Regions from separate parts of the Exiguobacterium sp. SH0S2 genome, predicted to be linked through region 2. Evidence: a T-box and tRNA genes for the amino acid it is inferred to sense, from the RefSeq annotation. Region 2 holds a T-box; the other holds one or more tRNA genes.
What was found. The T-box of region 2 lies ahead of EVJ21_RS03725 (valine--tRNA ligase). A T-box ahead of a tRNA ligase gene usually reads a tRNA of that ligase, here a tRNA-Val.
Positions count from the first base shown of each region.

Region 1: it has a tRNA-Val gene. The T-box ahead of EVJ21_RS03725 (valine--tRNA ligase) is inferred to sense a tRNA for this amino acid. The anticodon was not compared.

Region 1 is NZ_SJVB01000005.1:128,654-135,011, reverse strand. It holds gene EVJ21_RS12960 (aminopeptidase) at 1-704, shown strand, start outside; gene EVJ21_RS12955 (alpha/beta hydrolase) at 759-1,541, opposite strand; gene EVJ21_RS12950 (TetR/AcrR family transcriptional regulator) at 1,669-2,247, shown strand; gene EVJ21_RS12945 (DMT family transporter) at 2,259-2,588, shown strand; gene EVJ21_RS12940 (DMT family transporter) at 2,585-2,899, shown strand; gene EVJ21_RS12935 (GNAT family N-acetyltransferase) at 2,967-3,524, shown strand; tRNA gene EVJ21_RS12930 (tRNA-Val) at 3,611-3,683, shown strand; gene EVJ21_RS12925 (DUF554 domain-containing protein) at 3,842-4,546, shown strand; gene EVJ21_RS12920 (FeoB-associated Cys-rich membrane protein) at 4,572-4,787, opposite strand; gene feoB (ferrous iron transport protein B) at 4,803-6,358, opposite strand, start outside.
Region 2 is NZ_SJVB01000001.1:723,220-729,577, forward strand. It holds gene EVJ21_RS03715 (protein adenylyltransferase SelO) at 1-1,246, shown strand, start outside; gene EVJ21_RS03720 (hypothetical protein) at 1,334-1,516, shown strand; gene EVJ21_RS15340 (hypothetical protein) at 1,513-1,689, shown strand; gene EVJ21_RS03725 (valine--tRNA ligase) at 1,782-4,433, opposite strand; T-box leader at 4,489-4,709, opposite strand; gene hemL (glutamate-1-semialdehyde 2,1-aminomutase) at 4,757-6,061, opposite strand; gene hemB (porphobilinogen synthase) at 6,058-6,358, opposite strand, start outside.

The DNA.
Region 1 (6,358 bases), on a different contig from region 2:
CACGAATGGACCAAGACGATGTCGTTGCCGCCTGGGACGAGCACGATCAAGCGTTGCGCTCGCGGGCGCAGCTGTTGACGGATAAGAAATACGCGAAACTTCACTACAAAGCACCAGGCACGGAATTGACGATCGGTCTTCCGAAGAAGCACGTCTTCCTCGGCGGCGGTGGTCCGAACATGGACGGCGTCGACTTCATCGCCAACATGCCGACGGAGGAAGTGTTCACGCTCGCCGATAAAGATGCGGTCGAAGGACACGTGTCGAGCACGAAGCCGCTCAGCTACAGCGGGAACTTGATCGACGGGTTCACGCTTTGGTTCGAAGGCGGAAAAGTCGTAAAAGCGGAAGCGAAGCAGGGGCAGGCAGCACTCGATGAACTGTTGAACCTTGATGAAGGGGCGCGCCGCATCGGAGAAGTCGCGCTCGTGCCGGACGATTCGCCGATCTCGAACTCGGGACTCCTCTTCTACAACACGTTGTTCGATGAGAACGCATCGTGCCACTTGGCGCTCGGACGTGCCTACTCGACATGCCTTGAAGGCGGACCGACGATGTCGCCCGAAGAACTCGCTGAGAATGGCGCGAACGATTCGATGACACACGTCGACTTCATGATCGGTTCGGCCGAAATGAATATCGACGGTGAGCTCGAGGACGGAACACGCGAAGCGATCATGCGTGATGGGAACTGGGTCATCTAATAGAAAAAGATAGTTGAAAAGACGCAAAGGCGACCGCCTTTGCGTCTTTTCATGTCATGAGAGTTCATACAGAAATGCGAGCGCGTTCGGCAACCGACGCCGCCATGCAATCTCGTTGTGGACCGCCCCGGGCTCGACTTCGTAGCGGAAGGCGACGCCGGTCCGAGCAATCGTCTCGACGAGTCTCGCATTCGTGTATAAGTAGTCCTCGGGCGTGATCGGTCCGCTCGTCTCGTTCGTGCCGATATCCATATAGAGTCGGGCAGACAGGTCAGTTTGTTTCAGTTCGCGAATGAGCGAGTCGAGGTTGGACCAGGCGGCCGTCGACAGCGAACCGACACGACGTATTGCCGGATACGTCGCCATCATGTAGAGCGAGATGACGCCGCCCATCGAACTGCCCATCACGCCGACGTCATCCGGATCGGTCGCATAGCGTGCGTCAATCCACGGCTTCAGCTCCTGCATGAGCCAGTCGGCATAGAGGCGCCCCTTGCCGCCGAGTGTCGGCCGGGTCTTAGCGAGTTCAGGCCCGATGCGCTTGTAAAGCATCTCGTCTTCATAAAATGAGTACTCATCGTATCGGTCGAGCCAATCGGGGGCACTCGCGATGGCGACGACCATGAGCGGCAGTTGCAAATCGTCGAGATGGCGGTCAATCGCCCAACCTTCCCCGATTGTCGCGGTCTTGCCATCGAAGACGTTTTGGCCGTCATGCATATAGAGCACGGGCAACGCCTCGTCGGTACGAGCGAAGTCGGGACGGTAGACGCGGACGATTCGTTTTCGGCCGCGCATCGTCTCGGTCGGCAAGGTGAAACTAAACTGTTCGATCATACAATCATTCCTTCCTCTGACAATCTCTTCTCATTTTGGCGTTGTCCGTACAAAAACTCAATCCGGAAATTTGACTACCTACCGTTCGTTAGGTAAAGTAAGGGGAGATGAAAGGGGTAGATCGCATATGACCACGAAACAGCGCATTGAACAAGCTGCCAGACGCCGGTTCGCGCTTGAAGGATATGAAGGATTATCTTTGGCGGCGCTCGCCGAAGATGTCGGGATTAAGAAGGCGTCTTTATATGCGCACATCGACGGAAAAGAACAGCTGTTCAAACAAGTCGTCGAACAGATGGCCGAGCGTTACCAGGGAGCTTGGTCACAAGCGCGGGACGCGTCAAATGATGCGGCACCGCTCGAACGGATCGAGACAATCGTTGAAGCGCTGATTCATTTCTTCGAAGAAGAAGAGACGTGGATGTTGACGAAGCGAATGCTGCTCGTACCGCCTCCTGAGCTGCGCGTCTTCATCGAGACGACGATTGGGTCGGTCGAGACCGAGCTCCAGGCGTTTGAGAAAGAGCAATTCCGTTTGGCGATGGAGCGTGGCGATTTACCGGAACAATCGCTCGACGACGTATATGACGCGTACTATTGTTTTTTGGACGGGGCGTTGCTTTCACTCTTTTCGTTTGCAACGAATCGAGCGCAACGACAGCATGCAGCATTTAAAATTTTCAAGAGAGGAGTCGGGTGGACATGAAAAAGGAACAAATGGCTTGGTTGTGGCTCGTGCTCGCCGGACTTCTTGAAATTGTTTGGGCGACGACGATGAAATTGTCGAACGGGTTTACCGTGTTAGGACCGACCGTCGTGACCATCGTGTTATTGATTGTCAGTTTTGGCTTGTTGGCGATGTCGTTCCGTGTGTTGCCAGCTGGCACCGGGTACGCCGTTTTTACGGGTATCGGTGCTGTCGGGACGGTCATCGTTGGAAATATTTTGTTTGATGAGACGATGACGGGAATGAAGCTGTTGTTTATCGCGACGCTCCTCATCGGGGTGGTCGGTTTGAAGCAAGTGACAGGAGGTGAGTCGGCATGAGTTGGACATTTTTAATCGGGGCTGGGCTCGCTGAGATGCTTGCTGTTTTCTTCATGGGAAAATCAAAAGGCTATCAGATTTTAAAATGGTCGCTTCTTTCGATCACGACGTTCGCACTAAGTTTTTATTTGTTGTCACGTTCCCTCGAGACGCTGCCGCTCGGACTCGCTTACTCGATTTGGGTCGGGATCGGCGCGGCGGGTGGAGTGATTCTCGGTATGTTGTACTTGAACGAGTCGAGGGATCGCTGGCGTATCTTCTTTTTAATTCTCATTATCGGGAGCGTTATCGGATTGAAAGTCGTGGCGTGAATAGGATTGAAACGAGATGAAAACGGGAATCGAATAGTTCAGACTGTGAACGAAAGGGGCGGGAAAGATGAATCTTGTCGAGTTGCAATCAGAACGTCTACGGCTTGAACATTACACGATCTCCGATTTCTATTTCGTAAAATCGCTACTCCAAGATCCGCGAGTGATGCGTTTCATCAGTCCGGACGGCAAGCCATATACGGATGAACAGACAATCGAATGGTTCGAGAGACAATTGGTCCGCTATACAACGGGCCGACAGACCGGACTCCTCAAACTGATGACACATCACAGCGATGAGCCGATCGGCCATGCCGGGACGCTCTTGCATGAACTTGATGGCAACATCGAGCTCGAGGTCGGTTATTGGCTGGCACCAAAGCACTGGCACATGGGCTACGGCCGGGAAGCGGCCGCGCGTCTCATGCGGCATGCGTTCGAGGAAGGCGAGAAAGACATCATCTCGCTCATTCACCCGGACAACGTGCCGTCACAACGAGTCGCGAAAGCGAACGGATTGCATTGGGACCGTGACACCGAACACGGAGGCATGATTGTGTCCGTGTATGCCGGCGATTTGGAACGTCTATGCCGTCACATGAAGCGGGAAGAAATGACGCGGTGAAAAAAATAAAAAAAGTTTTAAAAAACAGTTGCCAAGGCATTAGTTTCTTGATATATTAATAGTGTCCTAAAGAGAGGACACGACCTGATTCTGTAGCTCAGCTGGGAGAGCGCTACCTTGACAGGGTAGAGGTCGCTGGTTCGAGCCCAGTCAGAATCACTTGGGTGCCAAACCCGATGCGAAACCCATAGGAACGTGGGTTTCCGCGCAGCCACTTCTTACGAGAAGTGGCTTTTTTTGTGTATTCTTTTAATTGACAGCCCACATAAACAGTTGGTATATTCCTCTCAATACATACAGAAACGGGGAATTATACGATGGTATTAACCGGAACAATCGTCAATGCGGCCTTGATCGTGGTCGGCACATTACTCGGGTTGTTGTTTCACCGAATCCCCGAGCGGATGAAAGAGACGGTCACGGCTGCCATCGGTCTCGCCGTCGTCGTGCTTGGCGTGCAGATGGGCATGAAGAGTGAGAACTTTTTAATCGTCATCGGCAGTCTCGTTATCGGAGCCGCACTTGGCGAATGGTGGAAGCTCGACGAGAAGTTGAACGAGATCGGCTATCAGTTGGAACGGCGTCTCGGTGGAAAAAGTAAGTCGAGCATCGCGGAAGGCTTCATCACGGCGACGCTCATCTTTGTAATCGGGGCGATGGCCGTCATCGGGGCGCTCGACAGCGGCCTGCGCGGGGACCATGACGTCCTCTATACAAAAGGGTTGATTGACGGTTTCACGGCGCTTGTGCTCAGTTCGACGCTCGGCATCGGCGTCATGTTCTCGGCCGTACCGGTCTTGTTGTACCAAGGAGCGATCGCGTTGCTCGCCATCCAGATCATGAAGTTTATTCCGGAGTCGCTCATGGATGACTTTATTTTGGAGATGACGGCGACCGGCGGCGTCATGATCGTCGCCATCGGGTTGAACCTGGTCGGGATCACCCGGATTCGTGTCGCCAACTTGCTGCCCGGTATTTTGATGGTCGCGATCATTGTCACCACGTTACATATCTTCCAATGAAAAACGGACTAGCGAAAAAAATGCGCTAGTCCGTTTTTTTGTGGGCCGTGACTGGTTGATCAGGATGTAGTGCTTCCGCAATGATTTGATCCCAGTCTGCGGCGTCACAGGATGTCGTACAAGTCGGTGCGATTTCGCACGTGGCGCATTTACCGGCTTTTGCTTTACGGGTGTAGCGATGGAGCGAATAAGCGGCGTACCCGAATACGGCAAGACCGATCAGTAAATCAAATAAGAACATATGATTTCCTCCTTGTTAAGACAATCCGAACAGACGACCGATTTGATAGATCATCAGTGATACGACGTACGCAACACCAAGCCCATAAAGGCTAGCGACCCATGTCAACTTGGCACTTCCCACCTCGCGCCGAATGACGGCGACGGTCGCTAGACAAGGGACGTACAAGAGGACGAACGCCATGAAGCTATATGCGCTCAACGGCGTAAACACGGGAAGCAACGAAGCAGACAAGTCAGATTCGCTGACCGCATAAATGATCGCCATCGTCGATACGACGACTTCTTTCGCCAAAAAACCTGTGATGAGCGAAGCACCGGCCTGCCACGTCCCGAAACCGAGTGGAACCAACAACGTCGCAACGACCCCGCCGACCATAGCGAGAAAACTCTCATTCATCGGGACGTCCATTCCGGCTGGACCGGAATAGGCGAGTAACCAAATGAAGACGGAACCGCCAAAGATGAACGTACCTGCTTTTCGGACGAACCCTTTCGCTTTTTGCCACGTGCTACGCCAAAGCGTCAACCCTTGGGGGACACGATATGGAGGCTGTTCGACGATAAAGAGGCTGTTTCGATCTTCCGCCGCCAATACGGACGTGAATATTTTCGCGGCAATCAACGCCAGGACGATCCCGAGCATATAGAGCGATAAGACGACGAGCGCTTGGTTTGATGCGAAAAAACTGGCAGCGAAGACGGCATAAATCGGTAGACGCGCCGAGCACGACATGAACGGCGAAATAAAAATCGTGACGAGCCGCTCCCGCTCTTCCTCGACCGTCCGTGCCGCCATAATACCTGGGACGTTACAACCAAATCCAATGATCATCGGAATGAAACTTTTCCCGTTCAGTCCGACGAGTTGCATGAATCGGTCCATGACAATGGCGATACGCGCCATATAGCCAGAGTCCTCTAAAAACGAGATAAAGAAAAAGAGCACGAAAATCTGAGGGACGAAGACGAGGACACCGCCGACACCGGCAATCACCCCATCAATCAGCAACGCCTGGATGAAAGAAGAGGTCCCGAGCATTTGTAACAACGAGCTCGTTCCGGACGTGACCGGACCCGACAGAAATCCATCCAACAGATCGGACAACGGGGCACCGATCCAGTTGAACGTGATGTGGAACAAGGCGTAAAGTACTGTAAAGAAAATGGGTAAGCCCCAGATCGGATGTGTCACGACGGCATCGATGCGGTCGGTGACCGTGGCTTGTTGTGCGCCTTGCTGATCGACAACGTGATGGCGAACGTCTTTCGTCCAGTCGCGTCTGCGTTCTGTAATGTGGGCGTGGGCGAAGCGTCCGAGTTTCACTTCTAACGCTTTACGAATTTCATTGACGGTTGGCGTCGACGATTCGAGCTGTTCTGAAATGACACGATTTCCGGCCAAGTATTGAATGGCGATCCAGCGATCGCGCTCACTCAGTCCCGTCGCTTCAAGAATTTGTTGAATCGCCTGTTCGGTCTCTTCCCCGTAATCGAGTACGAAAGGTTCGCGAGGGGTCGTTCGCAGGGAGGACAGGAGGACTTCACAGCCGGCGCCTGTGCGCGCTGTGA
Region 2 (6,358 bases):
GTCGTTCTCGCAAGCATACGCCGGGCATCAGTTCGGCAACTTCACGATGCTCGGTGACGGACGGGCCCTCTTCTTAGGGGAACACGTCACAGCGAACGGTAAACGGGTCGACGTGCAGTTGAAAGGCTCAGGACCGACGGAGTATTCGCGTGGCGGTGACGGACGGGCCGCCATCGGGCCGATGGTACGTGAATACCTCATCAGCGAAGCGATGCACGCGCTCGGCATCCCGACAAACCGCGCCCTCGCCGTCGTTGCGACAAACGAGCCGGTCATGCGTCAAGGACCGAAGCACGGTGCCGTCCTGACGCGTGTCGCCTCGAGCCATCTTCGCGTCGGCACGTTCCAATACGCGGCCGCGGCCGGGTCGATCGATGACGTCTCCGCCCTCGCCGACTATGCGATCCATCGTCACGACTCAAGTCTTGAAGGTCGTCCCGACCGCTACGAGGCGTTCCTCGGACGCGTCATCGAACGTCAGGCGAAACTGATCGCCGACTGGCAACTCGTCGGCTTCATCCACGGCGTCATGAACACGGATAACACGTTCATCAGCGGTGAAGGGCTCGACTACGGCCCGTGCGCCTTCATGGACTCGTACCATCCGCACACCGTCTTCAGCTCGATCGACCGCGAGGGCCGTTACGCCTACGCGAACCAGCCGTATATCGGGTCGTGGAACTTGGCCCGACTCGCCGAGACGCTGTTGCCGCTGCTCGCCGACACGCAGGAAGCTGCCGTCGATATCGCCAATCGTTTGTTGAACGATTATACGGAGATTTATAAACAAGCGTACTTCACCGGACTCGCCCATAAGATCGGTCTCTACATCCGAAAAGACGGCGATGACGCGCTGACGGACGAATTGCTCCGACTTATGATGGAGACCGAGGCCGACTTCACGAACACGTTCCGCGTGCTCACGCTAGGAGAAACGGAGTCACTTCCGTTCGCGTCGCGTGACGATGGGAAGGACTGGCTTTCGGCATGGCGCAAACGTCTCGCTGAACAAGCTCTTCCGGACGAAGATGTGACGCGACTCATGCGCCAGCACAACCCGGCCGTCATCCCGCGCAACCATCACGTCGAATCAGCGATCATGGCAGCTGAACGAGGTGACTTCGGTCCGACAACCGCCTTGCTTGACGTGTTGCGTCAGCCGTATGACTACGAAGCCGATTACGGGCGTTACGTGTCGCCGGGACCAGAGCGAACGTATCCGTATCAGACGTTTTGTGGCACATGAACCATCTCGCTTTCGCGGAATGGTTTTTTAGGAACCTTTTAGCGTTTGGATGCGTACTATAGACAAACGACACTCTGGAGGTTTACTATGCGACTACTTGCTTCACTCATCTCGCTTGGTTTCGCTTGCCTGATCTCGCTCGAGCTATGGCAAGGTCCGTTTTATAGTGGCTGGATTTGGTCCATGCCCGCCTTCTTCTTAATCGTCTCGTTTTTCCAGTTCATGAAACATTTGAATGAGCTTGAATGGAGTGGTGAGAACGACACATGAGGCTCGTCTACTTCACTATCATGCTCATCGCCGGATTCCTATATGCCGTGTATCTCGTCCATTTGTATCGAGTCGGGCTGACTGATTCGCTCTACATGCACTTCCTGTGGATCACGGGAATCGGACTTTATGTTTTATGGCTACGTCGAAGAACCCCCAAACGTCGTTCGTGACGTCGGGGGTTCTTCTCGTTTAGATGCCAGAATTCTCCCAAACGACAAAAAAACCTTCCTCGGAGAACAATTCTCCAAAGAAGGTTGATGTCTTACTTGCGCAACTCTTCAAGACGCGCGCGCACGGCGTCACGCTTGTCGAGGTAGTCTTTCTCTTTCGCTTTCTCTTCGTCGATAACGTGAGCCGGTGCTTTGCCGGTGAAACCTGGGTTACCGAGTTTCTTCTGCACGCGTTCGACTTCTTTCTCGTACTTCGTCACTTCTTTTTCAAGACGGGCGATCTCTTCCTCGAAGTTGATGAGGTCGGCAAGCGGGATGAACAGCTCCGCGCCCGTCATGATCGCTGACATCGACTTGTCCGGTGCCGTCAAGCCACGACCGATTTCGAGTTCTGTCGCGTTCGTGAACTTGCCGATCGTCGCTTCGTTCTCGCTCAAGTAGCCTTGTGTCGTGTCGTCACTCGTCGCGATGAACAGTTGGATCGGTTTCGACATCGGTGCGTTCACTTCCGAACGGATGTTACGGACTGAACGGATGACGTTCATGACCGCTTCGAACGCCGGTACCGACTCCGCATAGTGGAGGTCGTCACGGCGCGTCGGATAGCTCGCACGGACGATCGAGTCGCCTTCGTGCGGCAAGTGCTGCCAAATTTCTTCTGTCAAGAACGGCATGAACGGATGCATGAGACGCATGATCGAATCGAGCGTATGCGCGAGCACCGAACGTGTCGTCGCTTTCGCCGCTTCGTCCTCACCGTAGAGCGTGAGTTTCGCCATCTCGATGTACCAGTTACAGAACTCTTCCCAGATGAAGTTGTACAAGTAACGACCGGCTTCACCGAACTCGTACTTGTCGACGAGGCGTGTCACTTGGTCGACCGTGTCGTTCAAGCGCGTCAAGATCCACTTGTCGGCGAGCGTCTTCTCACCTGAGAGGTCGATGTCTTCAAACTTCATCCCGTCCATGTTCATGAGGGCGAAGCGGCTCGCGTTCCAAATCTTGTTCGCGAAGTTCCATGTCGATTCGATCTTCTCCCAGTAGAAGCGCAGGTCGTTCCCTGGTGTCGAGCCCGTGAGCAGGAACCAGCGGAGCGAGTCGGCACCGTACTGGTCGATGACTTCCATCGGGTCGACGCCGTTACCGAGCGATTTCGACATCTTGCGGCCTTCCGAGTCACGGATCAGACCGTGGATGAGCACGTCGTTGAACGGCTGCTTGCCCGTGAATTCGAGCGATTGGAAGATCATCCGCGATACCCAGAAGAAGATGATGTCGTAACCCGTGACGAGCGCGCTCGTCGGGAAGTAGCGTTTGAAGTCTGCTGAATCCGTGTCCGGCCAGCCCATCGTCGAGAACGGCCAGAGCGCTGACGAGAACCACGTGTCGAGCACGTCTTCGTCTTGATGCCAGTTCTCAATGTCAGCCGGCGCTTCTTTGCCTACATACACTTCGCCTGTCTCGTTATGGTACCAAGCCGGGATGCGGTGGCCCCACCAAAGTTGACGGCTGATGCACCAGTCACGGATGTTTTCCATCCAGCGGAGGTACGTGCCTTCGAACCGCTCTGGGACGAAGTTGACTTTCGTCTCGTCGTTGCCTTGCGCTGCGAGCGCCGCTTTGGCGAGTGGCTCCATATCGACGAACCATTGCTTCGACAAGTACGGCTCGATGACCGCGCCTGAACGTTCCGAGTGACCGACCGAGTGCGTATGCGGCTCGATTTTGACGAGCGTGCCATCTGCTTCTAAGTCTTTGACGAGCTGCTTGCGGCAGTCGAAGCGGTCGAGCCCTTCGTACTTGCCAGCATTCTCGTTCATCGTCCCCGACTCGTCCATGACGAGGATACGCGGAAGCTCGTGACGGTTACCGATCTCAAAGTCGTTAGGGTCGTGCGCCGGCGTGATCTTCACGCAACCGGTACCGAACTCGACGTCGACGTAATCGTCCGCGACGATCGGGATCTCACGGTTCATGACCGGGAGCATGATCGTCTTACCGACGAGGTGCGCGTAGCGCTCGTCTTTCGGGTTGACGGCGACGGCCGTATCGCCGAGCATCGTCTCTGGGCGCGTCGTCGCGATCTCGATGTGACCTGAGCCATCAGCGAGCGGATATTTCATATGGTAGAACGCGCCTTCGACTTCTTGGTAGATGACTTCGATGTCGGAGACGGCCGTCTTTTGTGCCGGGTCCCAGTTGACGATATATTCGCCGCGGTAGATCAAGCCTTTTTCATACAAGCGGACGAAGACTTCCTGGACCGCTTTCGAGAGTCCCGCGTCGAGTGTGAACCGTTCACGCGAGTAGTCGAGGCCGAGGCCGAGTTTTGACCACTGGGCACGGATTGTGTCGGCGTACTCGTCTTTCCATTCCCACGTCTTCTCGAGGAACTTCTCGCGTCCGAGGTCGTAACGCATGATGCCGTCCTCACGGAGCTTCTGTTCAACTTTTGCCTGTGTCGCGATACCGGCGTGGTCCATCCCTGGGAGCCAGAGGACGTCATAGCCTTGCATGCGCTTCAAGCGCGTGAGTAGATCTTGGAGCGTCGTATCCCACGCGTGTCCGAGGTGAAGTTTCCCTGTGACGTTCGGTGGCGGGATGACGATCGTGTAAGGCTGTTTCGAGTCGTCCTCGTCCGCCTTGAACACGTTGTTCTCCATCCAATAGTCGTACCATTTCGCTTCCGTCGCACTCGGGTCGTACTTCGTCGGCATGCTGATTTCGTTTGTTTCGTTGGTCATTGTGCCAATCCTCCTCTATCTGTCTACACAAAAAACGGCTACTCTCGTCCTTAACGCTAAGGACGAAAGAAGCCGTATCTTCCGCGGTACCACCTTAGTTCGCCAACACGTGGCGCCCTCAAAATCGAATAACGGTCGATGGACCGGACCTTCCTACTTGATTCACAAGGTCAGCTCCGAGGCGACTTCCGCACACTTCCCTCGCGACCTTGCACCGTGCGGCCGCGTCTCTAGAAAGGAGTGTTGTTGCGTACTATTCCTCATCATAGCTTTTAAACGTATCTGTTAAACAATTGTAGCGATTGAAGACGTTTCAGTCAAGATTACAGTGAAAACTCTTGTTGCAGCTCTTTGAACGTCGCATCGACCGCGGCGAGCGTCACGTCGATATCCTCGTCCGTATGCACAGTCGACAAGAACAAGCCTTCGAACTGTGACGGTGGCAAGAACACGCCACGCGCCGCCATCTTCTGATAGTACGAGCGGAACATGTCGAGGTTCGACGTTTTCGCCTTCTCGAAGTTCGTCACTTTCTCGTTCGTGAAGAAGAAGCCGAACATCGAGCCGGCCCGGTTCGTGTCGTGCGGGATGTTATATTTCTCGGCCGCTGCCGTGAAACCTGCCGCGAGGCGGTCGGCTTTGCGCTCGAACTCCTCGTAGTGCTCAGGCTTGAGTTGCGACAGCGTCGTGTAGCCGGCGATCATCGCGAGCGGGTTGCCTGAAAGCGTCCCTGCTTGGTAGATTGGCCCTTGCGGTGCGATGTGTTCCATGATCTCCCGTTTGCCGCCGTAAGCGCCGACCGGAAGGCCGCCGCCGATGACTTTGCCGAGGCACGTAAGATCAGGCGTCACGCCAAAGTAACCTTGGGCGCAATTGTAGCCGACGCGGAAGCCGGTCATGACCTCGTCAAAGATGAGGAGTGCGCCGTTTTGTTCCGTGATCTCACGCAGTCCTTCGAGGAATCCTGGCTGCGGCGGGACGAAGCCCATGTTGCCGGCAGCCGGCTCGACGATGACGCCGGCGATGTCGTCGCCGTGCTTCTCGAACGCGATGCGAAGCGCGTCGAGGTCGTTGTATGGGACGGTGAGCGTGTGGCTCGCCAAGTCTTTCGGGACGCCTGGTGAGTCCGGGAGACCGAGTGTCGCGACACCTGATCCGGCCTTGATGAGGAGCGAGTCCCCGTGGCCGTGGTAGCAGCCTTCAAACTTCAAGATCTTCGTCTTGCCCGTATAGCCGCGTGCGAGGCGGAGAGCCGCCATCGTCGCTTCCGTACCGGAGTTGACCATGCGGACCATCTCGATCGATGGGACGCGGTCGATGACGAGCTCGGCCATCTTCGTCTCGAGCTCCGTCGGTGTCCCGAACGTCCAGCCTTTTTCAGCCTGATCTTGAATCGCTTTCATGACGACCGGGTCGCGGTGACCGAGAATGAGTGGTCCCCATGAGAGGACGTAGTCGATGTACTCGTTGCCGTCGATGTCGTAGACACGTGAACCTTCACCGCGTTCGGCGAAGATCGGCGTCATCCCGACCGATTTATAGGCACGGACCGGGCTGTTGACCCCGCCCGGCATGAGTGGGAGCGCTTGTTTGAACGCTGCTTCTGAGCGAGTTTGTTTGTATGTCATGCGAATTCTCCTTCCAAATAGCGACAGACGTCTTTTGCGAAATACGTGACGATCAAATCGGCACCGGCCCGTTTGAAACCGACCATCGTCTCCATGACGATACGTTGTTCATCGATCCAGTCGTTCATCGACGCCGCTTTAATCATCGCGTACTCCCCGCTTACGTTATACGCCACGATCGGCATATCGAGCGAGTCGCGCATGTCGCGGATGATGTCCATGAACGCGAGCGCCGGTTTAACGATCATAAAGTCGGCACCTTGCTCGACGTCCGACTGTGATTCCCGGAACGCCTCG